Regions from separate parts of the Bacillus sp. JK62 genome, predicted to be linked through region 2. Evidence: riboswitches for the same ligand, from Rfam matches in the RefSeq annotation. Region 2 holds a riboswitch; each other region holds the start of a gene.

Evidence for each region. A riboswitch is a leader RNA that binds a small molecule or an ion and turns the genes downstream of it on or off. The one in region 2 is predicted to bind S-adenosylmethionine.
Region 1: linked by a shared signal. The riboswitch ahead of ACWJJ4_RS01120 (5-methyltetrahydropteroyltriglutamate--homocysteine S-methyltransferase) and the one ahead of ACWJJ4_RS16310 (phosphoadenylyl-sulfate reductase) in region 2 are both predicted to bind S-adenosylmethionine.
Region 3: linked by a shared signal. The riboswitch ahead of ACWJJ4_RS14625 (2-hydroxyacid dehydrogenase) and the one ahead of ACWJJ4_RS16310 (phosphoadenylyl-sulfate reductase) in region 2 are both predicted to bind S-adenosylmethionine.
Region 4: linked by a shared signal. The riboswitch ahead of ACWJJ4_RS11110 (methionine biosynthesis PLP-dependent protein) and the one ahead of ACWJJ4_RS16310 (phosphoadenylyl-sulfate reductase) in region 2 are both predicted to bind S-adenosylmethionine.

What each region holds. Positions count from the first base shown of each region.
Region 1 covers NZ_JBSJQA010000001.1:217,717-224,531, reverse strand. Annotated here, with positions in the region: gene ACWJJ4_RS01145 (DUF4352 domain-containing protein) at 75-614, shown strand; gene galE (UDP-glucose 4-epimerase GalE) at 661-1,677, opposite strand; gene pepT (peptidase T) at 1,888-3,120, shown strand; gene ACWJJ4_RS01130 (hypothetical protein) at 3,696-3,863, shown strand; gene ACWJJ4_RS01125 (LURP-one-related/scramblase family protein) at 3,966-4,442, shown strand; SAM riboswitch class I at 4,527-4,613, shown strand; gene ACWJJ4_RS01120 (5-methyltetrahydropteroyltriglutamate--homocysteine S-methyltransferase) at 4,692-5,828, shown strand; gene ACWJJ4_RS01115 (methyltransferase domain-containing protein) at 5,862-6,743, opposite strand.
Region 2 covers NZ_JBSJQA010000006.1:606,757-614,436, forward strand. Annotated here, with positions in the region: gene ACWJJ4_RS16285 (sirohydrochlorin chelatase) at 1-201, opposite strand, end outside; gene cobA (uroporphyrinogen-III C-methyltransferase) at 202-975, opposite strand; gene cysC (adenylyl-sulfate kinase) at 1,100-1,693, opposite strand; gene sat (sulfate adenylyltransferase) at 1,707-2,855, opposite strand; gene ACWJJ4_RS16305 (inorganic phosphate transporter) at 2,904-3,968, opposite strand; gene ACWJJ4_RS16310 (phosphoadenylyl-sulfate reductase) at 3,981-4,682, opposite strand; SAM riboswitch class I at 4,809-4,913, opposite strand; gene pyrE (orotate phosphoribosyltransferase) at 5,015-5,647, opposite strand; gene pyrF (orotidine-5'-phosphate decarboxylase) at 5,644-6,363, opposite strand; gene ACWJJ4_RS16325 (dihydroorotate dehydrogenase) at 6,332-7,267, opposite strand; gene ACWJJ4_RS16330 (dihydroorotate dehydrogenase electron transfer subunit) at 7,267-7,680, opposite strand, start outside.
Region 3 covers NZ_JBSJQA010000006.1:147,938-155,617, forward strand. Annotated here, with positions in the region: gene ACWJJ4_RS14605 (SDR family NAD(P)-dependent oxidoreductase) at 1-87, shown strand, start outside; gene ACWJJ4_RS14610 (hypothetical protein) at 466-747, opposite strand; gene ACWJJ4_RS14615 (MarR family winged helix-turn-helix transcriptional regulator) at 740-1,318, opposite strand; gene ACWJJ4_RS14620 (molybdopterin oxidoreductase family protein) at 1,963-4,026, opposite strand; SAM riboswitch class I at 4,173-4,265, shown strand; gene ACWJJ4_RS14625 (2-hydroxyacid dehydrogenase) at 4,387-5,403, shown strand; gene ACWJJ4_RS14630 (FGGY-family carbohydrate kinase) at 5,396-6,862, shown strand; gene ACWJJ4_RS14635 (RbtT/DalT/CsbX family MFS transporter) at 6,910-7,680, shown strand, end outside.
Region 4 covers NZ_JBSJQA010000003.1:289,588-297,267, forward strand. Annotated here, with positions in the region: gene bla (subclass B1 metallo-beta-lactamase) at 1-500, shown strand, start outside; gene ACWJJ4_RS11080 (ABC transporter permease) at 542-1,264, opposite strand; gene ACWJJ4_RS11085 (ABC transporter ATP-binding protein) at 1,257-1,994, opposite strand; gene ACWJJ4_RS11090 (AbrB/MazE/SpoVT family DNA-binding domain-containing protein) at 1,995-2,228, opposite strand; gene ACWJJ4_RS11095 (GNAT family N-acetyltransferase) at 2,389-2,820, opposite strand; gene ACWJJ4_RS11100 (YjcG family protein) at 2,825-3,340, opposite strand; gene ACWJJ4_RS11105 (esterase family protein) at 3,366-4,088, opposite strand; SAM riboswitch class I at 4,263-4,388, shown strand; gene ACWJJ4_RS11110 (methionine biosynthesis PLP-dependent protein) at 4,457-5,578, shown strand; gene metC (cystathionine beta-lyase) at 5,571-6,746, shown strand; tRNA gene ACWJJ4_RS11120 (tRNA-Val) at 6,884-6,956, shown strand; gene ACWJJ4_RS11125 (tRNA-Val4) at 7,534-7,680, opposite strand, start outside.

The sequences.
Region 1 (6,815 bases), on a different contig from region 2:
AGGCATGCGGCAAAGAAATCGCTAAAGGCGTTAAAAAATGTCCAAACTGCGGTAAAGATCAGAGAAACTTTTTCATGAGACATAAAATCATCACATTGCTTCTGGCAGTGGTGGTTATTATCATTCTCGTAAACATCGGCGGCGGAGGCGGTTCTTCATCATCTAAAACTGCGTCTTCAAAAGCTTCGGAATCTAAAGAAAAACTGTATAACATCGGTGACACTGTTAAGACTGAGAAAACTGAAGTTACTGTTACGAAAGTGGAAAAAAGAGATTCAGTAGGCTCTCAATTTGTCGAGAAAAAAGCGTCTGACGGCGGCGTTATCGTAGCTGTTCAATACACGGTTAAAAATGTTTCAAACAAGCCGTTAAGCTCTTTCTCCATTCCAAGAGCGAAATTAGTAGATTCTAAAGGAACATCTTATGATTCAGATATTGATGCTTCTTCAAGCTATGCAACAGAAACAAAAGTAGACAACAGTAAAATTTTAAGTGACTTGAACCCGAACATTAAAGTGACTGACGTAAAAGCTTTTGAAGTGGATAAAAATGCATACTCTAAAGGCACTTGGAAATTAAAGTTCAGCAACGATGTTGAAGTGAAAATTAAATAATCATCATAACAAAAGAGACCCTCATCATTTGAAGGTCTCTTTCTTTTTACGCCTTTTGGTACCCGTTCACATTGGAGGACTGCCACTTCCAAGAGTCGGCGCACATTTCTTCAAGCCCGCGCTTTGCTTCCCAGCCTAATTCAGCCTTCGCTTTTGCCGGGTCTGCGAAGCATGCGGCGATGTCTCCCGGGCGCCGGTCGGCAAAACGGTACGGCACTTCTTTTCCTGATACTTTTTCAAACGCCTTGACCATCTCCAGAACGCTGTAGCCTCTTCCCGTGCCGAGATTATAGGCGTCGGCGCCCGTTGTGTTCAGCACCTTTTCGAGCGCTCTGACATGGCCCTCGGCAAGGTCAACGACATGGATGTAATCCCGCACGCCGGTGCCATCCTTTGTCGGATAATCATTGCCGAACACCTGCAATCGCTCAAGCTTGCCGACAGCGACTTGTGCGACGTACGGCATTAAATTATTCGGGATGCCGTTCGGGTCTTCTCCGATCCGGCCGCTCGGGTGCGCGCCGAACGGATTAAAGTAGCGGAGCAGCGCAATGCTCCATTCAGAGTCCGCATTATGCAGATCGCGTAAAATCTGTTCCAGCATCAGCTTTGTCTGCCCGTAAGGATTGGTGGCGCTTAAAGGAAAATCCTCAGTGATCGGCGTTGTTTCCGGAACGCCGTAAACCGTCGCTGAAGAACTGAAGACGATTTTTTTCACACCGTGTGCCTGCATGGCTTCACATAAAATAAACGTTCCCGTCAGATTATTATGATAATAACGGAGCGGAACAGCCACAGACTCACCGACGGCTTTTAATCCCGCAAAATGAATGACGGCTTCTATCTCATTTTCAGCAAACACCCGGTGAACGGCGTCACGGTCAAGGAGATCCGCTTCATAAAACACAAGCCCTTTTCCGGTAATGTCTTTCACACGCTCCAATGCTTCCGGTGAACTGTTTGACAGATTATCCAGAACCACGATGTCATAGCCGCCGTTTAACAGCTCGACACATGTGTGGCTGCCGATATAACCCGCTCCGCCTGTCACTAAAATCGCCATGAAGAAAGCCTCCCCTATTGAATGAATTGACCATATTATATCGGTTTTTTCTTCCTCAATCATCCATTTCCAAAAAGTTTAATCGTTTAGTCATCGTTTCTTCATAATTTATTTTCATTCGCGTAAAAAACAGAGCCCTCGATTCAAACGGGTTGTGAAATAGAAATCCCTCCCCCGCGCATGGTAAGATAAGACAAAGGAGATGACGGTATGAAAAATGAAATCATTGAACGCTTTACCTCTTACGTAAAAGTCGATACACAGTCTGACGAAAACAATGAAAACTGCCCTTCAACACCCGGCCAGCTGACATTGGCCAACATGCTGGCAGATGAATTAAAGTCGGTCGGCATGACAGAAATCACAGTCGATGACAACGGGTACGTCATGGCGACTCTGCCGGCGAATACGGATAAAGACGTGCCGACTGTCGGTTTTCTGGCTCACGTGGACACCGCGACCGATTTTACCGGAAAAAATGTGAATCCTCAGATTATTGAAAGCTACGACGGGCATGATATCGTTCTGAATGACAAACTCAATGTCGTCCTGTCGCCTGAGCAATTCCCGGAACTTTCCCGCTATAAGGGCCAGACGCTGATTACAACAGACGGCACGACGCTGCTCGGAGCCGACAACAAAGCGGGCATTGCCGAAATCATGACGGCAATGGCGTACTTGATCAAACATCCGGACATCAAACACGGAACGATCCGGGTCGCGTTCACGCCCGATGAAGAAATCGGCAGAGGCCCTCACAAATTCGATGTCGGCCGCTTCAACGCCGCATTCGCCTACACGATAGACGGAGGCCCCCTCGGCGAACTGCAATATGAAAGCTTTAACGCAGCCGCCGCAAAGCTTACTTGTTACGGAAAAAGCGTCCACCCGGGGACGGCGAAAAACAAAATGGTCAACGCTTCAAAAATCGCGATGGAATTTCATCACGCGCTGCCGAAAGAAGAAGCGCCGGAATATACGGAAGGGTATGAAGGCTTCTATCATTTACTTTCCATGGACGGAGACGTTTCTGAAGCCGCCCTGTCGTACATCATCAGAGACTTTGACAGAGACCGCTTTGCAGAACGAAAAGAATATATGCAGAAAACCGCCGATGCGCTAGCGGCCAAATACGGCAAGGAAAGCATCAAGCTTGAACTGCGTGATCAATATTACAACATGAGAGAAAAAATCGAACCGGTCAAAGAGATAGTCGATGTCGCGTATCAAGCCATGAAAAACCTCGACATCGAACCGATTATCGAACCGATCCGGGGCGGAACCGACGGCTCACAGCTCTCTTACATGGGACTGCCGACACCGAACATTTTCACGGGCGGCCAAAACTTCCACGGAAAATATGAATACATTTCCGTCGATCATATGGAAAAGGCGGTAAACGTCATTGTTGAAATCGCCAGGCTCTTTGAAGAGCGCGCTTAAAACCAAAGCCCCTGCTTTGGTTTTTTTCTTTCACATGAAACCTTTCCTTCTTTCTTTCCGTATATAAGGTATGAAATGGAAAGAAGGAGTGAAGACTATGGCAAGAGGGACTGTAGCGAAAGAATTGAAAAAAACCTTAAAAGACCCGCGTGTTCTGGAGACGAAATCAAATCCTTTTAAAAAACTGCGGAAAATGTTCAAACGATTTTTTTAAGATAACATCTCGTTTTCGTTAAAAAAATAAAGAAAGCGCTGTCAACTCGCAGTCATCTGTTAGAAGCAGTTATTTTGCATATCATACGGTTTTTTAGGGTACTGAATAACACAAGGCAAACGAAAACACTGAAGTAGTTAATTAGACACTTACAAAAAATAGTGAAAAAGTTATATAAACGTTCATCATTCATCATCCGATACAATCTATAGAACCACAACAAGAGAAAAATTTCTTCAACCCATAGTCATTTTTACGGAAAATGACGTTATTTTTTAAAAAAGTGACAATTGTTTGAATACTTTTCGTTTGTTTTTTCGTACAATAATAATACCAAAACTTTTTTTGGGAGGTATGTAAAATGATGCTACTTATTTTCGCTGCTTTGACAGGGTATCTTGTTTTCTCTTTCAGTAAGGACAACCGCCGGAAAACGCCAAAGACAAGCCCGCTGGTGACAGCTGCCGACACGAATAACATCATTGACTTAAATGCGATCCGTCAAAAACGCCGGATGCCGCTATCATAAAAACGACAGCTGCCGCAAAATCGGCAGCCTTTTTTTATGCACCCGGCCGATATGAAACCTTCCGCCTCCTTTTTTCGTACAACATAAAAAAGGAGTTTTTTTATGTACCATTTTTACATCAAAGAGCGAATGTTTACGTTTAAGAATCGTTTTCAAGTGTTTCTTGAAAGCGGAAAAGAAGTCTACAATGTTGAAGGAAAGCTGTTTTCATTCGGTGATGAACTGAAGCTGACTGATTTGGACGGCCGCACGCTCGCCAGCGTCAATCAGAAACTGATGTCGCTCGTTCCCCGTTACGAGATTTCCGTCAGCGGCAAACCCGTCTGCCAAGTCATCAAGAAAGTCACGTTTTTCAAACCGAAATTTGAAATTTCCGGACTCGGCTGGGATCTTACCGGCGATGTGTGGGGCCGGAATTTTCAAGTGACAGACGGAAAATCAAACCGGATGACCGTCACCAAATCATGGATGAGCTGGGGCGATTCCTATCATTTGCAGATTGAAAAGGAAGAGGATATTGCTCTTTGTCTTGCGATCGCCATCGTGATAGATATGATTCTATTTGAGGGTGACAAATAAAAATATTTATCGAAATATATTGACAATATGAGAAAACATACTAAGATTAAGAGTATTACAGTTTATTCTGAAAAATAGCATATTTCCTTATCAAGAGAGGTGGAGGGACTGGCCCTATGATACCCGGCAACCGCTGTTCAGCAGAATGGTGCTAAATCCTGAAGATAAGGTTGAGATTTGCGGACGCAAGCTCTTCCCTATCCGAGGGAAGAGTTTTTTTATATTTCATCAGGAAAGAAGGAATCATTCATGTCACAGCAAAACACAGAACAACCATTGCATACTCTTCTAAGAAAAAACCCGCCGTTTCGCGCGGATCAGGTCGGAAGCCTGCTGCGGCCGGCGGCTGTGAAGCAAGCCCGCCTGCAAAGAGCGGCGGGTGAGATTTCGGCAGAACAGCTGCGCGAAATCGAAAACAGAGAAATCATCCGCAGCGTGGAAAAGCAGAAAGAAACCGGCCTCAATGTCGTGACTGACGGCGAATTCCGCCGTGCCTGGTGGCATTTTGATTTTCTCGAAAATTTAGACGGGGTTGAGGCATTTACGCCTGAAAGCGGCATTCAGTTTCACAACGTACAGACGAAAGCGCGCGGCATTAAAGTAACGGGAGATATTGATTTTTCTCAGCATCCGATGCTCGAAGATTATAAATTCCTGCACAGCATTGCCGGCGATGCTGTTCCGAAAATGACCATCCCAAGTCCGAATATGCTGTTTTTCCGCGGAAAATTGGAAAAAGCGGCCTACCAGAATGATTACAAACAATTTCAGCACGATGTGTCAAAAGCGTATAAAAAAGCGATTCAGGCTTTCTATGACGCCGGGTGCCGCTACCTTCAGCTTGATGACACCGCATGGGCCGTTTTCTTATCGGAAGCGGGGCTTCGTCAGATTGAAGATTTCGGCACAACGCCGGATGAGCTGCGCAAGCTGTTTGCCGCTTCCATTAATGACGCGATCAAGGACCGCCCTGACGATCTGAAGGTTACGATGCATATCTGCCGCGGCAACTTCCAATCCACATGGACGGCTGAAGGCGGCTATGATGCAGCGGCTGAAACGATTTTTGACGGGCTTGACCTTGACGGATTGTTCCTGGAATATGATGATTCCCGCTCCGGCGGCTTTGAACCGCTCCGCTATGTCAAACGCTCTGATCTTCAGCTTGTGCTTGGATTGATTACATCAAAACATGGCGAACTTGAAGACAAGGACGCGATTAAACGCCGGATTGAAGAAGCTTCACAATATGTCAGCCTGGATCAGCTTTGCCTCAGCCCGCAATGCGGATTCGCCTCCACTGAGGAAGGAAACCTGATCACAGAAGAACAGCAATGGGCGAAACTGCGTCATGTCGTCAGCATTGCCGGTGAAGTCTGGAAATAAAAAAAAGACACGCGATCAGCGTGTCTTTTCTGTTTACAGAGGACCGGTTCCGATTAAAATATCGATATCTATCGTAATATCCGCCGCTTTTCGGCTGATAAACCGCCGGATGTTTTCATCAGTACATTTCCATGTTAAGGGCGTCATTTTCACAAGCCGCTCGAGGTCAGGCTGCAATAAGGTCTTCGTGTAACACAGCCGTTTGCGCTCAAAGGTTTGAAAGCCCGCTTGGAATCGTCCGGCCGCAGAATCGGCGGTGTCATTCCGCCGAGGACTGTCTCCGAAGAAGAATTCCCTTACTTCCTTCAAATAATCACGCCGCGGCACCGCTTTAATGACTGTGCCGCCCTTTCGTAAAAGCCTGCTGCATTCCTTGTAATTCCAAGGTGATAAAACAGACATCACGACATCAAAACAGCTGTCGGCAAACGGCGCATCCGCCACATCAGCGACGGCAAAAACAAAATGATCCCCGAAGGCCTTTGCGGCATGCAGCACACCTTCTTTCGAGAGATCAATGCCGATTCCCGTCATGGAAAAAGCGGGCTGAAGCCATTTGCATACGGCGGCTAAATGAGTGCCTTCTCCGCATCCCGCATCCAATATCGCCGCCGTTGTTTGCGGAGATTGAATGCGGCTGATGATGGCGGCGATCTCCTTTTGAACCGGCCCAAAAAATTCCCGGCTGTCAAAAAGAGCGCGTCTCGCTTCGAACAGCTGCCTGTCATAGCGGGTTTTGACCGATTTATTGAGGAAATTCACATATCCTTGCTTTGATATATCAAATGTATGCCCGTGTCCGCACATCAAGCTTTTGTATTGTGAGACCGCCATGGCCGAACTGCATAGCGGACACCTGAATACGGACTGGTATGATTGCAGTAATTCCGCGCGTTTTCTTTTTATAGACGTCAATAAAAACACCTCATTCATTCGTTATTCCGATGAAATGAAAAAGGCATAGACAAATAAACCTCGCAAAATTGG
Region 2 (7,680 bases):
CACGGCCGCAATATGAGTGGCGCCTTGTCTGACACAAGCTTCAAATCCCGCTTCAATAGACGGTTCCTGCAGTTCTAAAAAACAGATTTCCTGAATGGGAGCGTCAGCGTGCGGCATGCATCCTTTTAAAAACGCCGCCGACTCTGTCTGCGCTTTTTTCAGCCTGCTTCCGTGCCCGATGTATAAAATCGCCTGCTTCATTTACAACGCCTCGCTCAAATCCGGATTTTTCTGTTCAGATGCATACCAGTCCAGTTTGCAGTGATAATTGACGACATCACCGATAACAATTAAGCTCGGGTTTTTGATTTCTTCTTTTATCACTGTATCTGAAAGCGTGCCGACGGTGCAGACGACTGTTTTTTGCCTGTCCGTCGTTCCCCAATGAATAAAGGCTGCCGGAGTGCCGCCGTCTCTGCCGTTTTCCAGCAGCATTCTTTCAATCTGCCGGATATTTTTAATTCCCATATAAATCACCAGCGTATCAATGCCCGTCGCCAGCGCTTTCCATTTTTCTTCAAAGTCGTCTTCTTGTTTATAATGCCCCGTAACGAATGCAACATTGGAGCTCGCCTCTCTGTGCGTCACCGGAATGCCGGCATAAGCAGCAGCCGCGATTCCTGATGTAATGCCGGGAACGATCTCAAACGGAATGGCGTTTTGTGCGAGAGCCTCCGCTTCTTCGCCTCCGCGGCCGAAAACAAACGGGTCGCCCCCCTTGAGCCTTACAACGGTTTTCCCCTTTTTCGCATACTTCACAAGGAAACGGTTGATCGTATCCTGTTTCATAATGTGAAAATCCGGGAGCTTGCCGCAGTAAATCAGATCCGCTTCTTCGCCGGCATATTGTAAAATCTCTTTGTTTACCAATCTGTCATATAATATAACGTCCGCTTTCTGTATGGCTTTCATTGCCTTCACCGTTAATAAGTCCGGATCTCCCGGACCGGCTCCAACGATAAATACTTTCCCCATAGCATGTCTCCCCGATCCGTTTTGAAATCTTCCCAGAACAGCCGCGAGGCCGCACTTCAGCTATTTTACCATATCCCGCCATTGCGGGGGATATCCGGCTGATTGCGCGGCCTTTTTGGACCTATTATGCTAAGCTGTTTTTCACAAAGTCAACCAGTCTTCCGGTGCATTCTTCACGTTCAAATTTGCCTGAATCAAGTACGAGCTCAGGCGCTTTCGGCTCTTCATACGGTGAGTCGATCCCCGTAAAGAACGGAATTTCACCATTTCTTGCTTTTTTATATAAACCTTTCGGATCGCGCTTTTCACATATATCGAGGTCGCATTTCACGTAGATTTCATTAAATTCGCCCTCTGCCACAAGCTCTCTCACCTGATCTCTGTCCTCACGGAAGGGAGAAATAAAAGCCGTGATGACGATGGTTCCCTGCTGAACGAAAAGCTTCGCCACTTCCCCGATGCGGCGTATATTTTCCTTGCGGTCATCATCGGAAAAACCTAAGTCCTTGTTTAAGCCGTGGCGGATGTTATCACCATCAAGCACAATGACTTGATAGCCCTGTTCAAACAACTCGCGCGCTGCGGCGTTTGCAATTGTGGATTTCCCTGAACCGCTTAAGCCCGTCAACCAGAGGATAGAGCTTTTATGCTTGTTTTTCTGCTGGTATTCTTCTTTCGTTATTGAGGCTTCATGCCATACGATATCACGATTTGTCACTCTATTTTCCTCCTTAAGAAACGCCTGCTTCTTCTTTCGTTTTCAGCCCTTTAATCAACACCTCGACAACTTCAGGACGGCTGAATTCCGCCGGCGGCATGACGCCGCTTCGCAGCATTTCTCTGACCTTTGTTCCTGACAGAATGACGTGGTCTTCTCTGTCATGAGGGCATGTTTTGGCCGTTCCCATGTTGCCGCATTTCTGGCAGAAGAAGCTGTGCTCGAATTTCATCGGTGTAATCCCGAGTTCATCCGCTGTAAATTGATCAAACAGCTCTTGCGCTTCATATGTGCCGTAGTAATCACCGACGCCGGCATGATCGCGGCCGACAATAAAATGCGTGCAGCCGTAGTTTTTGCGGACAAGCGCGTGGAAAATGGCTTCTCTCGGCCCCGCATACCGCATAGCCGCCAAAAACACGCCGAGGAAAACGCGGTCTTTCGGATAATAATGATCGAGAAGCACTTGGTAGCTTTCCATTCTGACATCCGCCGGAATGTCATCTGATTTTGTTTCACCGACGAGCGGGTTCAAAAACAGGCCGTCAACCGTCTCAAGCGCGGTTTTTTGGATATATTCGTGGGCGCGGTGGACCGGATTTCTCGTTTGGAAACCGACGATGGTTTTCCAGCCCTTTTCTTCGAAGCTTCGTCTTGTATCGGCAGGTTCAAATGTAAACTCAGGAAACTGCTTTGACGCTTTTTTAATTAATGTGATCGGCCCGCCGACATACGTATCGCCGCGTGAAAATAATTTTTTCACGCCCGGATGCGCGGCATCATCGGTTTTATATACGTGAACGGCTTCTTTTTGTTTATCCGGCGTATAAATATCTTCGATGTCGACGACGCCGTATGTTTCTCCGCCGTAAGTCAGTTTCACCGTGTCGCCGACGGCAAGCTCAGCCGCTTTTTCTGAATCGACCGGAAGCGTGATCGGCAGGGACCAGACAACCCCTGATGCCAGACGCATATTTTCAACGACTGATACGTAATCTTTTTCTGTGAAAAATCCTTCAATCGGGCTGTACCCCCCGATCCCGATCAGCTCTAAATCAGCGAACGAAATCAAATCAAGCTCAATTTCTTTGTGGACGGATGTAAGATCATACTGCTCATTCACCCGATTAATTAATGTTCCTCCGTGCGGTGCTAAACTCATAATACATGATTCCTCCCAGTTAACAGATAAATAAACTCAGATTAATAGTTAAATGCCCCCGCCTTGTTCATGGACAGAGCGTTTCTCTTTTCGGATGGCTTTCATCAGACTGGCGGCTCCGCCAGCTGCCAAAAGCACGCTGGCCATCATAAAGATGGAATAGTAATCTCCTTTTAACAGCAGGGAGACAAGCAGATACGAAATCGACAGTGACAAAAACGGCGAAACGACCCAAACTTTGAGCATCGTTTTCACGACTTCTTTATGAAAAACGTTCGGCCCGTTTTTGGCCATTCCGATACCGATAATTGATGATGATGTGACTTGCGCCAATGGGACCGGCAGACCGAAGACGGAACTGATAATGACAAGCCCCGCGCCGGTTCCTGAAAGCAGTATGCCTTCTCCGGCTGAAAATCTCGTAATCTTTTTCCCGTTGGTTTCAAGCACTTTACGTCCTAAAAGCAGAGCGCCGAGAGCGACAAAGATGCCTCCGTACAGCGTTCCTTTTGACACGCTGAGTACGCCCGCAGCCACCAAAGGGCCCACCGCATTTGCGACATTGTTCATTCCGGCTGAAAAAGCTTCCCAAAACCCCGCAAAAAGCAGCACAATCCCTAAAATCTTCTGTTTCCGTTTCGAAATGACTCGAATATTCAGAGAACTGAATACCTTCGATACGAGAAAGGTGAAACAGAACGCGACGAACGGTACGAGCACCCAAAAAATCACGATGACCAAAAGATGCTGTAAAAACAATACTTTGTACGCGACGCCGACACCGACAATCGCCCCGACAGTGACCTCACTCGTCGACAGCGGAATGCCGAGCACATTCGCCGTGAATAACGATAGCGCCGCCGCTCCGATTATAATGCAGACAATGGTGAGCGTAATGGTTTGTTCGGGAATGATTCCGCCGCTGATCGTCTTAACGACTTCACCGCCGCCGATAACCGCCCCTGACAGGACTCCGGCCGCGCAGATGATCAGCGCATACGTTTTCTTTTTAACGGCGCCGGACCCGTAAGCGACTCCCATTGATGCCGCGGCTCCGCTGGCTCCGATATTCATGGCAAAAAACAGGCAGAATAAAATAGCGGCTAATTCCATCGGGCAGCTCCTTTATTCATGCAGTCCGCATTCGGTTTTCGCCATGCCGTTCCATCTGCCGCTCCGCAAATCTTCCGCGGTAAACGCAGGTGAAGTGCACGGTTCACAGCCGATGCTCGGATACCCCTGATCATGGAGGATATTGTAATCCAGCTCATGCTTGGAAGTATATCTCCAGATGTCTTTCCATGTCCAATGGATCAGCGGGCATACTTTAATCGATTGAAACTTGTCGTCTTTATTCAGGAAATTCGTATTCGCCCGGCTCGGCCCTTGATCCCGGCGAAGGCCGGACAGCCATGCCGGATGCCCTGCGAGTGCTTCTCTTAACGGCAGAATTTTTCTGATGTAGCAGCACTGGTTCGGTTCTCTTTCCCACAGTTTATCTCCGTGAGCCTCGGCCTGTTCCTCAAGAGTAAGGCTGGGCTTTTTCAGGATAATGTTCAGCCCCGGGTAACGTTCTTTCACTTTTTCGATCGTTTCATATGTTTCTTTAAAGTGAAGACCCGTATCGAGAAACACGATTTCCGCGTCTTTCTTTACTTTAGAAATTAAATCGATCAGGACGATGCCCTCAATCCCGAAGCTGCACGCGTAAACAAGCTGGTCTCCGTAGTGGCCGTATGCCCATTTTAAAACGGACAGCGCGCCTTTATAGGAATCGTCTTCCGGAAATGTAATCGCCGGCTCTTCCCATGTGTCATACGTTAGCATTTTTTCTTTCCTCCTCCCGGAGACAATCAAACAGCTGTTGTTCTCTGCCGGTTGTCTTATCCCTCAATCTTTTTTTATATAAAAAACTTTCAATCCAGCGGAATGAAAGACAGTGACCCGGTATAGCCCTTATCTTCAAAATGCTGTGCATTTTTCTGGATGCGGCACCTTGCAATACACGCAGGTTGCCGGGCGTCATCGGTCCAGTCCCTCAGCCGCTCTTGATAAGCTTTTTAGATTTGTACTAAATTTTAGCACAATTCTAACAGAAGTCAACCCGAGTTTTTTGATAGGAATAATAAAACAGGCCCTGAGGCCTGTTTTTATTGTCATTATTTTTTAAACCAATCTTTTGACTCGGGATTCAGTTTCCATGATTTCAGTTTTTCAATGTCAGCTGAATGAATCGTTCCGTTTTCAAGCGCGACTTCAATCAGCGTGTCATAATCGGTTAACGAGTAATAAGGAAGACCCGCTTTTTTAAAGGCTTCTTTTGCTTTCGGCAGTCCGTATGTAAAAATGGAAATGACGCCGAGGACTTCCGCGCCCTCTCTTTGAAGGGCCGCCGCAGCTTCAAGCACGCTGCCTCCGGTAGAAATCAAGTCTTCAATCACGACTGTTTTTTGTCCTTTCTTAATGGCGCCTTCTATTTGATTTCCTTTGCCGTGCACTTTCGGTTTGCTTCTGACGTAGCACATCGGCGCGCCTGTACGGTCTGCGAGAAGCACAGCATGCGGAATGCCCGCCGTTGCAGTGCCCGCGATCATCTCCGCCTCGGGGAAATGCTCCTTCAGCAGTTTGCCGAGCCCGTCCGCCACATCATTTCTCACTTTTGGATACGACAATGTCAGACGGTTGTCACAATAGATCGGTGATAAAATGCCGCTCGCCCACGTAAACGGCTCATTCGGACGTAAAAAGACAGCTTCAATGTGTAATAGATGTTTTGCGATAGCCTGTTTCATCGGCGAACGCCCTCCCATTCCAGTTTAATTGCTTCATATGCTTTAACGGGGTTTTCCGCTTTTGTAATTGAGCGGCCCACGACGATGGCTGACGAACCGTTTTCTTTCGCAAATGACGGAGTCGCCGTCCGGACTTGATCGTCAGCTGCGTCACTGGCCGTGCGGATGCCCGGCGTGACTGTCAGAAATGAAGGCCGGACCGCTTCATAAATGGCTTTTGTTTCATGGACCGAACATACCACTCCGTCCAGCCCGCACTCTTCCGCCATTTTGCCGTAGTGCACAACCGTTTCTAACAGCGGCTTTTGCAGCAGAAGCTCTTCCTTCGCCACCTGCTCTGAAGTGCTGGTCAGCTGAGTCACCGCGATTAAAGACGGACGTTTTCTGCCTGCCGGCGTGCCTTCTTCAAGCCCCTCAAGGGCCGCGCGCATCATGCGTGCGCCCCCTGCCGCATGCACATTGACGAGATCAACGCCGAGGCGGGCCAGCCGCTTCATCGCTTTATTGACCGTAGTCGGGATATCATGAAGCTTTAAATCTAAAAATATATCACAGTTCCGTTCTTTTAATTGGTGAATGATGGCGGGGCCTTCCTGATAAAAAAGTTCCATCCCCGTTTTGACAAAAAGCCTTTCCTTTTCAAACAAGTCTAAAAACGTTAAAGTCTCTTCCCCTGATGCAAAATCAAGCGCGATGATGGGCAGGTTGTTTTTCATGTTTCCAGCTCCTTCCGATGCATTCACTTACAGATTGAAAGCCGTGTTGGCGCAGCACACGGGGGAGCTGTTCTATGATTTCCGGGCAGACGAACGGATTGACGAAGTTTGCCGTGCCGACGGCAACCGCACTCGCTCCCGCAAGAAGAAATTCTAATGCATCCTCTGCGGTCTGAACGCCGCCCATCCCGATAATCGGAATTTGAACGGCCTGGCTGACTTCGTATACCATCCGGATGGCGACCGGTTTGATCGCCGGGCCTGACAGTCCGCCCGTTTTATTTGCTAAAATCGGCCGTCCGGTCTTGAGGTCGAGCCTCATCCCGATGAGTGTATTAATCATCGTCAGACCGTCAGCACCGGCCGCTTCAATCGCTTTGGCAATTTCGGTTATGTTTGCGACATTAGGCGAAAGCTTCACATACACAGGCACTGCGGAAACTTCTTTCACCGCTTTTGTCAGTTCGGCCGCCATGACGGGATCAGTACCAAAAGCAATCCCCCCCGTTTTGACATTCGGACATGAAATGTTAAGCTCAAGCGCATGCACATTCGGCGCTTGGCTGATGTGCTCGGCCACTTCTTTATAGTCGTCCACCTGAGAACCGGCGACATTTGCGATAATCGGCGTGTCAAATTGTTCGAGCCAAGGCAGCTCATGATTGAGCACATGCTCAAGGCCGGGATTTTGCAGTCCGATGGCATTCAGCATTCCCGCGCTTGTCTCCGCCACTCTCGGTGTCGGATTTCCGAAGCGGGCTTCGTTCGTCGTTGCTTTAATCATAATGCCTCCGAGGCATGATAAATCGTAAAATCCGGCATATTCTTTCCCGAAACCGAAACATCCGGAAGCGGGGATGATCGGGTTTTTCAATTGGAGACCCGGCAGATTCACCTCTAACATTACAGCGCCACCTCCTCAGCTTTAAATACCGGCCCGTCAAGGCAGACCTTTACATAGGATGTATCGCTTTCACCCGTGCGGCACACGCAGGCGAAGCAGGCCCCGATGCCGCAGCCCATCCGCTCTTCCATCGAAAGATAAACCTCTTTATGGCCGTACTGCTGCTTCAGAGCTTTCAGCATCGGTGTCGGTCCGCAGCTTAGCAGGACATCGAATTCGAGCTGCTTTTCACGGATGATATCGGTGACAAACCCTTTCACTCCATATGTTCCGTCAGCCGTCGCCACATAAGTGTCTCCGTACGCACGGCATTCCTGTTCGTAAAAAACATCCTTTGCTGATTGAAATCCAAGCACATGAATGACGTTTACGCCTTTTTCCGTCAGGCGCTTTGACAGTTCCTGCAAAGGCGG
Region 3 (7,680 bases), 460 kb from region 2:
AACGCTGTATCTTTCCTTGCTTCAGACGAAAGCAGTTACTTGACGGGTGTTGAATTGTTCGTAGATGGCGGGCTAGCACAGGTATAATTTCACTGCGCAGAGATTACAAATCGTCCCCAAAAAAAGGTTAATGGGGATTTACTTGAAGAAGTCGTTTTCCTTAAAGGACAGGGAATTCGACTTTTTATGTTTAAATTTGATTAACGTTGTAAATTCGCATTTTCCTGGGCTACCACTAAATGACCTGTAAAAAAGATTACTTTGTGAATAAATGTACTTAAAGTAACGGGAAGGAGAATGTCCAGTTGTTATTTGGAGTGAATTCGGTGGCTATAAAGAACTTAATTCTGCCTTATAAAGTTCTTTTATGAAAGACTTCATGAGATGAAAGAAAACTGGGAAGAAGATGAGGACTGGGACGATTAATAAAAGAAAGCTCTCTTTTAGAGAGCTTTTTTCAGATTTTCAATTTTTAACAGGCTTTATAATGAGCAAACAGGCATTACTCAAAATACTCGCCGCGCCTATCCAAAGCAGCCATTGTGTTCCGGTCAGCCATGAGGCAGTTAGGATAAAGAGTCCAATGGCAATTGATATATAATTGCCGGCTCGGTCCAGTTTACGGTTGCTATGAATTTTATATTTAGCATGAGAAATAAATTGATCAATTTTATCTTTCAGCTCATAGCATTTTTCCTTCATCTTATCCTCTGTTTCTTTTACTTTTCGATAAAGCATATTATTCATCGTCTGCACTCCCATATCTCCGTTTTGAAAATTCAGCCATGATTTTTTCTTCATAGTCATCTGAGATGAATCGTGCCTGGTCTTCAACTTTCAAATGTGCTTTTTCTTCAAAACCATCCTGTTCTTCACCATCAAAACGATAAAGTTTTTGCAATAGCCTCCAGAATGTTTCAACTTCTTCAGTTGTGAACTCATGAAACATATCCGCTAAAAAATAGGTGGATCTTTCTGAACAGGAAATTAACGCTTTTTTTCCTTCAGGGGTAATCTCAATATTGATTGCACGTTTATCCAGTTTGCTTGGCACCGTGTGAACATATCCTTTTTTCGCGAGGCTTGAAATTAATTTGTTAGCGGTTTGTTTTGTTGTGCCCAGCTTTTTAGCGATATTCATAAGTGTGGTATCTTCCGTCGGTAAATGGGCAATAGCAATAAGAGTCATGTGCTGTCGGGAAGTCAACATTTCTAAGTATTCGTCCCCCCGAGTCTGCACCTTATTGACAACCGAAAATAATGATGCGTAACTTTGTTGCATAAAATGCAGTTCCTTCATTAGTAATTTAATATCCATAAATTATCTCCCAACTAAATTGTCACCATGTTGACAATTACAATATACATCACAAAGGGAAATAAGTCAACATGGTGACTAATAGGGACGGGTACGGCTGTTTTCAAAAATGTTACAGGCAGTCGGAGTGTTTACAAAAGGGGAAATAAGTATAATAAATGCGAAAAGGGCATTAATTCAAAGTGAGAAGGTGTTTGACATGCAGAAAGTGAACTGGTCATAACGGTATGAATGGTTCAATAAACAAGATGAAAAAGACGGGCGTTTAATGGCGCTCCTTCGTCATGAGCTTACATATGAGGAAGTCATACGGTTATATATGAAAGGGTTTTATTTGAAATCTAAAGAAGGGGATGTTTCGTTACGTAAGAACGATATCTGTCGTATGTTTGGGGTTGAAGAGAGGCAGGGCGGCAAATCTTAATGAACGGGAAGAGAAAAACTCTTCCCGCTTTTCATAGCAGCTGTTATTCTTTTTCCAGCATGGAAGTCAGCCATCCTCTTAATGCCGTCTTCTGCACATACCGCTTTCCGTTTCTCGTGATATGCGGAATGTCATATATCCAAACCTCCAATAAACGTTATCATTTTTTATACGGTGAAGCCGGCCGAAGGATTCAGCCTTCAGCAAAACCGCCGGGCGTTTATTGCGGACGGTTTTGATTGCTGAGCTTTTCCACCTGCACCTTTCCGGAGAAGAAAACAGCGCCTCCGCCCATATCCGCCAGCCGATCGGGCGTGAGTGAATTGACGAGCTGTTTTTTATCATCCATATCGGCCCAAAGACCTTGGCTCACCGCAACGCCGGGAAGCACCTGTTCGCCGACCGAAACAGTCAATTCGCACTCTCCGCGGTGATTCCAAACTCTAACGGTTTCTCCGTCTTCTATGTTCCGGCGTACAGCATCTTCTGTATGAATAAAAAGTTTTGGCGCTTTTTCCAGTTTTACGTGTTTTTCGTTATTTGAAAATGTCGAATTTAAAAAATTATGATTCGGTCCCGGGACAAATAAAAGCGGAAAATCGTCATCGCTCTCAAGAGGGATGTGTGTCGGCAGCGCCGGATAACCGTCCTGTTTCATCTTTTCCGAATATAATTCAATTCTTCCGCTCGGTGTCTTGAGCTTTCCCGGAAAAAGCGGTTTTTTCCGTTTGGCTTTCATGAAGGAATGGCGTGAGAGCGCTTCGTAATCAATATCCTCGATATACGGATTGTCGGGAAAGTCCAGCGCCTGTCTGATTAATTCTTCATCGGAATCCTGAAGCTCCTGCTCGGTAAATCCCATTGCTCCGGCAAGCAGACGGAACACTTCCGTATTCGATTTGCTGTCCCCGTAGGGTTCGATCACCGGTTTTTGCAGCTGAATAAAATGATGCCAGTAAGACGTGTAAAAATCCGTGTTTTCAAAAGCGGATGAAGCAGGGAGCACGATATCCGCATATTTGGCGGTTTCCGTTAAAAATAAATCGTGAACGACTGTAAATAAATCCTCCCGCAGCAGGCCTTTTCTGACTTTATTCGCTTCCGGCGCAACCACTGCGGGATTCGTACCGTAAATAAACAGGGAGCGCACGGGCGGTTTTGTTTCTAAAAGAACGCTTCCGAGCCTGTTCATATTAAATGATCGCGGCTTCCGGCCGTAAAGCAGATCAGGCCGCTGGAGCGCTTGTCTGTTATAGTTTAATACCGCGCTGTTGTGCTTGATTGCGCCTCCTCCGGTGTTGAGCCACTGTCCTGTAACAGCCGGAAGGCAGGCGACGGTGCGGACGATCATTCCGCCATTGTCATGGTGCTGAATGCCGTTTCCAATCCTGATAAGGGAAGGGGAGGTTTCCCCGTACATTCTCGCAAGGCGTCTGATATCGTCGGCTTTAACGCCTGTAATAGCAGAAACCGTTTCCGGATCATAGTGTTTAACATGCGCTTTTAATTCTTCACTGCCTTCGGTGTATTCTGTGAGAAATGCTTCATCGTGAAGGTTTTCGTCGAATAAGACATGCATGATACCGAGGGCGAGTGCGGCATCTGTGCCGGGGCGAATGGGAATAAACCAATCGGCAAGCCGGCCGGTTTGATTCTTATGTACATCGATAACGACAATTTTAGCCCCTTTTTTCCGGGCTTTTTGAGCAATCATGATTTGGTGCATATTCGTGCTGACGGCATTGATCCCCCAAAAAATAAAGAGCTTTGCATGTATGGTCTCCTCCGGATCAGTACCCGCTCCTTCACCCATTGTATAGTTATAGCCTTCAGATCCGGCTTTGCTGCAGATCGTCCGTTCGAGATGACTCGCTCCGAGACGATGGAAAAAACGGCGGTCCATTCCCTCTGCCGCCAGTTTTCCCATATTGCCGTAAAAGCTGTACGGAAGAATGCTTTCCGCTCCTTCTTCGGCAATAAGCTCTTTCCAGCGCGAACTGATCGTATTGATCGCTTCCTCCCAGGAAATAGGCGCAAACGCGGCTTCACCTTTTTTACCGATCCGTTTTAACGGAACGGTTACGCGCTTCTCATCATAAATACGCTCAGCCATGTGTCTGACTTTGTTGCAAATATTCCCTGATGTGACCGGGTGATCGGGGTCTCCCTGAATGTTAACGATTTTTCCGTCTTTTTTTGTCACAAGCAAGCCGCATTGATCGGGACAGTCTAGGGAGCACACCGACTTAAAGACCCCGTTCGGCTGTGTTGCAGCAGAATTCATAGCCCATTTCTCCTCTTTGTTTATATTGTAAGCATTATAACATTTCAAAATCGAACGTCAATTCAGAAAAAAGTGTTGACATCATGGAAAGACTTTTCTATGATGAGTTTATTCTTTTAAACAGCCTGACAATTTCATCATTTTATTTTCTATCCAGAGAGGTGGAGGGACTGGCCCTATGAAACCTCGGCAACATTTATTGTGCCAATTCCAGCAAGCGTATGCTTGAAAGATAGGAAAGAATGGTCTATACATATTTGTGCGCTTCAAGCGGATAAAGACGGTATATGAATCTCTTTCCTTCTTTGAGGAAAGAGATTTTTTTATGGAAAAATTTATGTGAAAAGGATGTTTTGTACCATGACGGTTTTAATTACCGCGCCATATCACGACGAGGGGCTGAAGGAGCTGACTGAGCTGTTCGGCCGGACTGTGCACCGGCCGTGGAAGAAGCACGGCCGGGCCTATCGGGAAGATGAATTGATCCGAATGATTCAAGAGACAAACGCGTCGGGGCTTATTACCGAACTTGATGAGGTGTCTGAGCGTGTTATTGACATATTGCCGGATTCCGCTTTTATCGGTGTCTGCAGAGGAATGCCGTCTAATGTGGATATTGCGGCGGCGACTAAAAGAAAAATCCCCGTTTTCTTTACACCGGCCCGCAATGCCCAGGCCGTTGCTGAAATGTTTATCGGAAATGTGATTTCATTTTTGCGTCATACGTATTCTTCCCATCAGTGGCTGAAGGACGGGAAGTGGAATGGTGATTATTTGCAGGCTTACGTCAAATTCAGAGGAAATGAGCTGACGGGGAAAACAGTCGGCCTTATCGGTTTCGGCGCTGTCGGACAGAGAATCGCCCGGCTATTGGCCGCTTTTGATTGCAAAGTGCTTTACTATGATCCATTTGTCCGTCATGAAAACCGGGAGTATGAAAAAACGACGATTGAACGGGTATTTTCTGAAAGTGATATTGTTTCCGTTCACTTGCCGCGCACAGAAGAAACCATCGGCCTTATCGGCGCCCGGCACTTTCAATTGATGAAACAGGAAGCTGTTTTTGTCAATACGTCAAGAGCGGCGGTTACAGACAGGGAAGAGCTGCTGCGGGTGCTGAAAGAACGGCGGATTAAGGGAGCGATCCTTGACGTGTTTTATCATGAACCGCCTGAATCTTCTGATTATGAATTGATCTCTTTGCCGAATGTGTTAGCGACTCCCCATTTAGCGGGCGCAACATTTGAAGTGGAAGATCATCATGTGAAGATTTTAAATGAAGCGCTTTTCAAATGGAAACAAGATCAAACCTATACAATACGTGAACTTTATAACAAAAGAGAACTTGAAACGGAAGGAGGAGGCTGTAATGGCTGAACAAAAAGGCTACCTTGTATTTGACATCGGGACTGGGAATGCGCGAGTCGCGGTCGTGACTGCCGGCGGCGAAGTGACCGCGCTTGAAAGGGAAGACATCGAATATGTGACGGATCCGCTTTATCCGGACGGACGATATTTCTCACCGGAAGGGTTATGGACGCAAATCAGCGCTATGGCAAGAAAGGCTATTGCCAAGAGCCCTCATATTACATTAATCGGAATCACCTCAACAAGCCAGAGGCAGGGAATCGTTTTGATCAATAAAGATAAAAAGGCATTTCTCGGTCTGCCCAACATTGATAACAGAGGGCGTGAATGGGAAGGCGGGATTGAGGCAGAAGAAGAAGTGCATCAGCAAACCGGACGTCTTCCGAGCGCTTTATTTTCCGCCATGAAATTTGTCGGATTAAAAGCCAGACAGCCGTCTTTATGGAAAGAAGTGAAGTGCATCACAAGCATCAGTGACTGGGTGACATTTGAGCTGAGCGGAATTTTAAGCTATGAACCGTCACAGGCTGCTGAAACACTGCTGTTTGACGTAAGGAAAAAGGCGTGGTCAGAGAAATTATGCAACATCTTCGGTGTGCCTTCTGCCATTCTTCCTTCACTCGTCCGATCTGGGACGGTTGTCGGAATGTTAACGTTTAAGAAAGCGGCGGTGCTCGGTCTTTCTGAAAGAGTGCCTGTGATTGCAGGCGGGGGAGACACACAGCTTGCCATCAAAAGTGCAGATGCAAAGCCGGGAGATATCGTCATCGTATCCGGCACAACGACGCCGATTACAAAGATAACAGCGGAGACCGGAACCGAAAGTTTAGAGAATGCATGGCTGAATTGCCATACAGAAGAAGGTCAATGGCTTCTTGAAACGAATCCGGGTGTAACAGGACTCAATTATCAAAAATTAAAATCCATTTTTTATCCGAATGAATCCTACAGCGTCATGGAACGGGAAATCGCAAGTCTGCCGAAACATGATCATGCTTGTATATCTGCGTTAGGCTCCTATTTATCGCCTGAGAAAAACGCACTGGCAAAAGGCGGATTTATATTTGACGCTCCGCTGTCCCAAAACTTAAGCAGAGCCCATTTTGTTAAAGCCGCACTGCTGGAAATCGCTTTTTCAATCAAATGGAACTATGAGGCGTTAACAGAGGCGGCTTCCTTTTCACAAGATTATGTGAAGGTGTGCGGCGGCGGTTTCCAAAGTGATGCTTTGACGCAGTTTCTTGCTAACCTTCTTCAAAAGAAAATCTACAAGAGAGAGGGGTTCAGCCAGGCATCCGCAATGGGAGCGGTGATGATTTGCAACGAAGCTCTCGGTGTGAAAGCAGAGCTTTCGACCCGCACAAAGATAATTGAGCCGGAAGCGGATCAGACGGATCTCTTCCTATATGAAGAATGGAAACATACGCAAAAATTATTTACTCATTTTCAACCGGCGGTGAAAGCCTGACTTGGGGATGAGATGACAACATGAAAGATTGCTGAGGAGGAACAAAAATGCTTAATAAAATAGGAATTCCAAAACAGCTCGCCTGGGGATTTTTAGGGGTCGTGCTGTTTATGATGGGGGACGGCCTTGAACAAGGCTGGCTCAGCCCGTTTTTAGTTGAAAACGGCTTGACGGTACAGCAATCAGCATCCCTGTTTACGGTTTACGGTATTTCTCTTGCTGTGGCGTCGTGGTTTTCAGGGGTCTGCCTCGAAGCCTTCGGCGCAAAGCGGACGATGTTTATGGGGCTGTTGTTTTACGTCATCGGAACAGCCGCGTTTATCGCATACGGATTTGAGAATCTTAATTTGCCGGTGATGTATGTCACGTATTTTATTAAAGGGCTGGGTTACCCGCTGTTTGCCTATTCATTTTTGACATGGGTGATTTACCGTTCGCCGAAAAACAGGCTCAGTACGGCGGTCGGCTGGTTCTGGATTGCATATTGCTGCGGGATGTTTGTATTCGGTGCTTGGTATTCAAGCTGGGCTATCAAATCCTTCGGCTATTTGAATACGCTGTGGAGTTCAATTTTCTGGGTATGCCTCGGCGCGTTTTTTGCTTTGATTTTAAATAGGGACCGCTTTGAAAAGAAAAAGGCAGATAAGCGGGAAAAGGCGCAGGAATTAATGAAGGGAATCACCATCCTTGCTGAAAATCCGCGCGTGCTCTCTGGGGGGATCATTCGGATCATTAACAGCATCGGAACATACGGATTTCCGGTATTCCTCCCGATGCATATGGCGCAGCACGGCATTTCTACAAATGTATGGCTGCAA
Region 4 (7,680 bases), on a different contig from region 2:
AGCAATTAATGACAGAAATAAAACAGCGGTTTCCCGGCAAAAGGATGACCGATGCCATTGTGACACACGCCCATGACGATCGCATCGGCGGGCTGAACACACTGTACAAATACGGTGTAAAGGTGCACAGCACGAAGCTGACCGCCGACTTCGCCCGGCAGCAGGGATATCACCGGCCGCTCGGAGATTTGAAAAACGTGACAAAGCTGCAGTTTGGCGATATGAAAATTGAAACGTTTTATCCGGGAAAAGGGCATACGGAAGACAATATGACCGTCTGGCTGCCTGAGGATAAGCTCTTATTCGGCGGTTGCTTAATCAAGGCTTTCGAAACAAAGGAAATCGTGCCAACTCCGGGCTTTTATCCGGATCAGTGGCCGCGCGCCGTCCGCAAAGTCATGAAAAGATATCAGGACATCAGCATTGTCGTTCCGGGCCATGGCAGTCCGGGGGATGACCGTCTGCTGCCGCATACGATAAGCCTTCTGAAAGAAACGTAAAAAAGAAGACCGGCGCTCCCATTACGGAGTGCCGGCTTTTTTTATCTCTTCCTGATTTTCATAAAACTGAGGAAAGCAAGTGCAAGCGCCAAAACGGTATATCCCGCTATCGGCCAAATATGCTGATGAAAGGAAGAATAATCTCCGGATATGACTTCCTGGGCCAGCTCGATCGAGTGAACAAACGGTAAGGCATAAGCGATATGTTTGAATGTGTCACCGAGCAGGCTCACCTCCATCCAAGCTCCGCCCAGAAATTGCACGAGTGTAATATAAATCGTTCCGATACCTGAAATTTGTTTGTCCGTAAACACAGCCCCTAAACATAAACCGAAGAAAACGGACATCATCGCAATCGGCAGCAAGACAGCGATACCTGCGAGAAGATTCATCCACTCGGCGGATAAACCGGCAGCCGCAGCTGCGATAAAACAAATGACGATTTGTAAAATGGCTAACGGCAGCATCGGCATTGCGTAACCGATGACATAATCGGCTGTTTTTAAAGGGGAAGCAAACAAACGGGTCAAAAGGGCGGTCTGTTTGTCTTTTGCGATCAGCAATGCAGAGAACATCGTAAGGAAAGCGAAACCGAAAACAATGAGTCCGGGTGCTAAGTGCTGAATTTTAAAGGTATCAAGCGGCGCATTTTTTTCAATCGCCGTAAACAGAAACAATAGAATAACAGGCAGTGCGATTCCAAGGATGATAGATAAGGGATCACGAAAAATCTCTTTGCGGTTGCGAATGGCGAAATCAAGCATAAAGACCCGCCTCTCCGTCACAAATCGCTAAAAAGGCATCTTCAAATGTGGCTGAATGTGTTTGTTTTTTCAGATCCTCCGCCGTGCCCAGTGCTTTTAAAGTCCCATTTTCTAAAATGCAAATACGGTCTGCCAGGGCTTCAGCCTCTTCTAAATAGTGTGTTGTTAAAATAATCGTCATGTCACCCTTTAATGTCTCAAGATTTTTCCACAACTCGCGGCGTGAACGGACGTCCAGCCCTAATGTCGGCTCATCTAAGAAATAAATATCCGGTTTTGTAATCATGCCCATTGCGATGCTGAGACGGCGCTGCATTCCTCCTGATAAGGTTTTTGTTTTTGCTCTTTCTTTCTCTTTTAATTGAAACAATTCGAGCATCTCATCTGTTCTTTTTTTTGCTTCTTTTTTCGGAATTCCGTAGACTCCGGCTATAAACTCTAAGTTTTCCCGTACGGTTAGATGAGGAGCGATGGCTGTTTCCTGCGGGGACATATTCAATTTCGGTTTTATTTTATCCAAATCAGTCAAAATACTGTGTCCAAGCACTGATGCATCACCCTCATCCGGAGAAAGAAGTCCGCAAAGCATACTGATTAATGTCGTTTTTCCGGCTCCGTTCTCACCGAGTAAAGCGAAAAATTCCCCTTTCTCAACTGAGAACTCAAGACGGTCAACGGCGGCGGTTTCTTTATAATGTTTCGTTAATTGCTTCAGCTCAATCGCGTGCATTTACTCATCCTCGCTATCTGCGTCGATTTGCTTAGCGTTTAAAATATCTTTTGCAAACTCGAAAAAGAGTTCTTGTTTAACAAGTGCGATACCTTGCTGGTCATCCCCAAGCATAAGCAGTGAATCCCCCGGATTTATATCGAAAACATCTCTTGCTTCTTTAGGAATGACAATCTGTCCTTTTGTGCCCACTTTAACAGTCCCGAATATGTGCTTTCCTTTTGGTGCCGTCATGTTTATCCCTCCGAAATATGAATTGTATTTTTTGTATGAATTGTAATACTTAGTATACTAAACATACATTAACCTTCCATGAAATACAATAAAATTCATGAAATGGTATGATTTTCATAAAAAAAGCACTCCTGTCATATCAACAGGAGTGCTTTTGATTTTATTGTTTGTATTCCTTTATCATTTCCAGATGGGGGATGCCCGCATCGAGAAATTCTTCGCCGGATGTGACGCGGTATCCTTGTTTTTCGTAAAACGGAACCGCCTGCGTCTGCGCATGTAAGATAAAGCTGCCGGCACCCTGGGCGGCCGCCGCTTTTTCAAGCGCCTGCATCATGATGGCCCCGACGCCTAAAGAACGATGGCTTTTCATTACGCAGATGCGCTCTAATTTTCCATGCCCGTCTTTCAAGCGCCATCTGCCGGCTCCGACCGGCTGGCCTCCGTCATATATGACTATATGCTCTGACGTGTCTTCGAATTGATCAATCTCTTCTTCTTCCGGAACGTGCTGTTCTTTCACAAAGACCTCTTTTCTGACGAAAAAAGCGTCGTTCAGCTGTTTTTCAGTTTTTACGATGATGGATTCCAAGCAGTTATTCTCCTCCGCCTAATAAAAATGTTTCGTACACAGTCCATGAGCCGTTATCCAGCTGATAGAGCAGGTGAAAACGGTCGATGACTTCTTCGTGGGAAATGTCCTGCATTTTCAGCTGTCCGAGTACGTCGGAATGTTCATCTGACGACAGCTTCTGGCCGACCGTGACATGCGGAACGAAGCTGTATTCCGGCTCGCCGGATAATGCTCCTGAGTAGCATTTCTCACTCAGAGATTTTAATTCCTCCGTCGGCTCTGCTTTCATATATATCACATTATTCACAGGAGAAAACGAGCTGTATTTTGTGATTTTCAGAACGAGCGGATGCGACTCTTTCGCCGTCTGTCTCAGCTGTGATACGACCTGCTCGATTTCCTGTTCTGTCGCTTCAAACGGATCTCTTACCGTCAGATGCGGCGGAATGAGCGCGTAGCTCGGGTCGTAGCGTTTCCGGTACGAATTGGCGAGATCCTGTAATTTTTTTGATGGAAATAAAACAATACCGTATTTCATGAAAGTTCCCTCCTTAAATGAATGGTTACAGCATTTTTTTCAGCGCCGGCGTGATGAGCGGCTGCCAGTATGTCCATTTATGATCCCCGTCAAAGGTTTCATACGTGTATTCGGACTGTTTGCTTTCCAGCAGCTGTTTGAGCTCTTCGTTCGGCGCGGTGAAATCAAGCACCTGGCCGTCCGTCGTGTGGACGGCGGTTTCTTTTTCTCCGATTTGATGATAAACGGAAATCTGTTTGAGATCCTCCGACTGCCGGACGGCATCCAGCACGTGCCCGTCAACATACGGAGACTGCATGATGACGTTTCCAAACATGTTCGGATAGTCAATCGCCGTCATGAGCGAGACGGTTCCGCCGAGGGAATCCCCGATCATGGTGCGGCCGTATCCGACTTGATAAGTGGGGTATTCTTTGTCGATAAAAGGAACGAGCTCATTTGCGATAAACCGTTTATATGAGGCGAACTTAGAGCCTTCGGGATGGTATGTGTTTCTTCGCTCCCGCACATTTTTATATGGGACGCCGATAATGATGCAGCGGTCAATTTCCCCTTTTGACATGAGCTCTTCCGCCTGCCGCCCGATCCTTCCTAATCTGAAATAATCATGGCCGTCCTGGGCGATGACCGTATGATATTTATACAGAGGGGAGTAAGTGTTGGGCAGGTAGACCAAAACGGTCATTTCTTCTTTAAGCTCATGAGAGAAAAGTTTTTTCTCATGAATGATTCCGGTTTTCGGTGCCACTTCGCATTCCTCCAGGCCGCTTCTTGTCTTGATGGTTTTTCCCTATTGTACCATGAATTATTAGAAATTTCTTTCTTCAGATGCACTTCTTGCGAGAGTTCAGAAAATTAAAAAGTTGTTGAAATCCATTTTATAGTGCGTTAATATAGAACAATCAGAAAATACAAAACAATATTCTTATCACGAGAGGTGGAGGGACTGGCCCTTTGAAACCTCAGCAACCGGTTTGCTTTGCCGCGGGAAGGCAAAGTGCCAAGGTGCTAAATCCAGCAAGCGATTCACATGCTTGGAAGATAAGAGGAAGAGAAAAGCTCCTTCTTCTTATGAAGAGGGAGCTTTTTTATTTTTGAAAAGGATGGTGCTTACTGATGACGCAGCATGTTGAAACAAAATTAGCCCAAATTGGAAATAGAAGCGAAGAAGCAACAGGAACGGTCAGTCCGCCGATTTATCTGTCCACCGCTTACCGCCATAGAGGAATAGGAGAATCTACAGGTTTTGATTACGTGCGCACGAAAAACCCGACACGCCAGCTCGTCGAAGACGCTATCGCCGTGTTGGAAAACGGTGCGAGAGGCTTTGCTTTCAGCTCGGGAATGGCAGCCATTCAAACGATTATGGCTTTATTTAAAAGCGGGGATGAATTGATTGTATCCTCCGATTTATACGGAGGCACATACCGTTTGTTTGAAAATGAATGGAGAAAATACGGCTTAAGCTTTATTTACGATGATTTCAGCGATGAAGACTGTTTACGCTCCAAATTAACGGAAAACACGAAAGCGGTATTTGTTGAAACGCCTACAAACCCGTTAATGCAGGAGGCGGACATTGAAAAAATCGCCCGGATTACGAAAGAAGCCGGCCTGCTTTTAATTGTGGATAATACGTTTTATACTCCGGTGCTCCAGCGCCCGCTTGAACTGGGAGCGGACATCGTCATTCACAGCGCCACAAAATATTTAGCCGGGCACAATGATCTCCTTGCCGGTCTGGCTGTCGTTAAGGATGAAGAGCTCGGCGACATCATGTTTAATCACCAAAATGCGATCGGCGCCGTTCTCCCGCCGTTTGATTCGTGGCTTTTAATGAGAGGGATGAAAACACTCGGACTCAGAATGCGCCGTCATGAAGAAAACGCCCGTGAACTTGCAGAATTTTTAGAACAGGAAGAGGAAATCGCCGACGTGTTATATCCCGGAAAAGGCGGAATGCTGTCTTTCCGGCTGCAAAAAGAAGAATGGGTCAATCCGTTTTTAAAGGCGCTGAAAACGATTTGTTTCGCAGAAAGTCTCGGCGGGGTGGAAAGCTTTATTACATACCCCGCGACACAGACGCACATGGACATTCCGGAAGACATCCGTATCGCAAACGGCGTCTGCAACCGCCTGCTGCGTTTTTCAGTGGGCATTGAACATGCAGAAGATTTGAAGCGGGATGTAAAGCAGGCATTACAGCAAGTAAAAGAGGGGGCCGTGTCATATGAGTAATCACAATTGGACGTTGGAAACCCAGCTCGTGCACAATCCATTTAAAACAGACGGAGCCACCGGAGCCGTCAGCGTGCCGATCCAGCATGCTTCGACATTCCATCAGTCTTCATTTGAAGAATTCGGGACATATGATTACAGCCGCTCCGGCACACCGACAAGAACAGCGCTTGAAGAAACGATCGCAGGTCTTGAAGGCGGAACGAGAGGTTTTGCTTTCAGCTCCGGTATGGCGGCGATTTCGACGGCATTTCTGCTCTTATCCCAAGGCGACCATGTTCTCGTCACGGAGGATGTGTACGGCGGAACATTCCGCATGGTGACTGAGGTTCTGTCCCGTTTCGGAATCGAACATACCTTTGTCGATATGACGGACACAGAAGCGGTCGCCCGCGCCATCCGTCCGAACACGAAAGCCATTTATATGGAAACACCGTCAAACCCGACGCTCGGCATCACGGATATTAAGGGCGTCGTCAAACTGGCAAAGGATCACGGCTGTCTGACATACCTTGACAATACATTCATGACGCCTGCTCTGCAGCGTCCGCTTGATCTCGGTGTAGATATCGTGCTTCACAGCGCGACGAAATTTTTAAGCGGCCACAGTGACGTGCTGTCAGGCCTTGCCGCCGTAAAAGATGAAGAGCTCGGCAATCAGCTGTATAAGCTGCAAAACTCGTTTGGAGCGGTGCTCGGTGTTCAGGACTGCTGGCTCGTATTGAGAGGCTTAAAAACATTGCAGGTCAGACTGGAAAAAGCGAGCCGGACGGCTGAACGGCTGGCTGCCTATTTTGACGGGCATCCCGCCATCAAAAACGTTTACTATCCCGGCCTTGCCGGACACCCGGGAGCCGATACCCATAAACGTCAAGCGAGCGGAGCGGGCGCCGTCCTGTCCTTTGAATTGGAAAGCAAAGAAGCCGTCAAAAAGCTGGTCGAAAACGTATCGCTTCCGGTATTTGCCGTCAGCCTCGGCGCTGTCGAGTCCATTCTCTCATACCCTGCAGCCATGTCGCATGCCGCCATGCCGAAAGCAGAGAGGGAGAAACGCGGCATCACAGACGGCCTTCTGCGCCTGAGCGTCGGAGTCGAAAACGCCGAAGATTTAGAACGGGACTTCGAACAGGCATTGAAAAAAATAACCCCCGCCCAAGTGAGATCATAAACGAAAAGGGCGCCGTCAATTTTGCGACGCGCCCTTTTTTATTTTAGATAAAAAAAGTGTTGACGAATGAGAAATCAGGATATATAATTATAAATGTCAGAGAGACAACAACATACCCAGCAACACATACATATCATGATTCCGTAGCTCAGCTGGGAGAGCGCTACCTTGACAGGGTAGAGGTCGCTGGTTCGAGCCCAGTCGGAATCATACACTGCGGTTAGAGGCGTTATATCAACGTTTCTAGCCGTTTTTTATTGTGTTGACTTAGTCGTATTAAGGCGCAGGGTAGCGGTTTTTATTTCGGTGACTTAACCGAAATGGAGGCGGTAATATGTCCGCAAATAGAACAGAAAACGCGTCAAAAAGGAACGTACTTTACGGAAGACTACGCGCAATCTCGATGTGCTTTTCTACGGACTGAAGAAAGTCTATCCTATTGAAAACATAGATAAAGCCCTTCTCATAAGAGAAGGGCTTTCTTTTATCTTGGGGAATTCAATGTGTTGTTTTATTTGTCTGTAACTTGTTTAAGGCATTAGGAGGTCTATTATCAGAATTAGAGAGCCATTTTTTTATTTTACTAATGTTTTTTGGATCACTCAGAACGGAACTATACTTTCCGACCTTATCGGCAAGTGGGGTCTGACATGTTACTCAAATATCACGCACTATGAAAGCCCATCTCTTATGAGAAAGGCTTTAATATCTTGGTCTCTGGGAAATTTGAATACCGGCTCAATAAAGGTTAAGAACCAAATTTCACCGCGTAGAATAATGAATGTACTTAACCTTTAAATATCTCAGGAATTTTGTTTCTCCATATTAATAATAGCTCTTTAAATTGGTCTGTTTCTATTGAGTTTTTATAAGGGTCATCGATCAAAAAAGGGTTTTCAACATCGGTAACATCTTTTTTTATCAATACACTTAT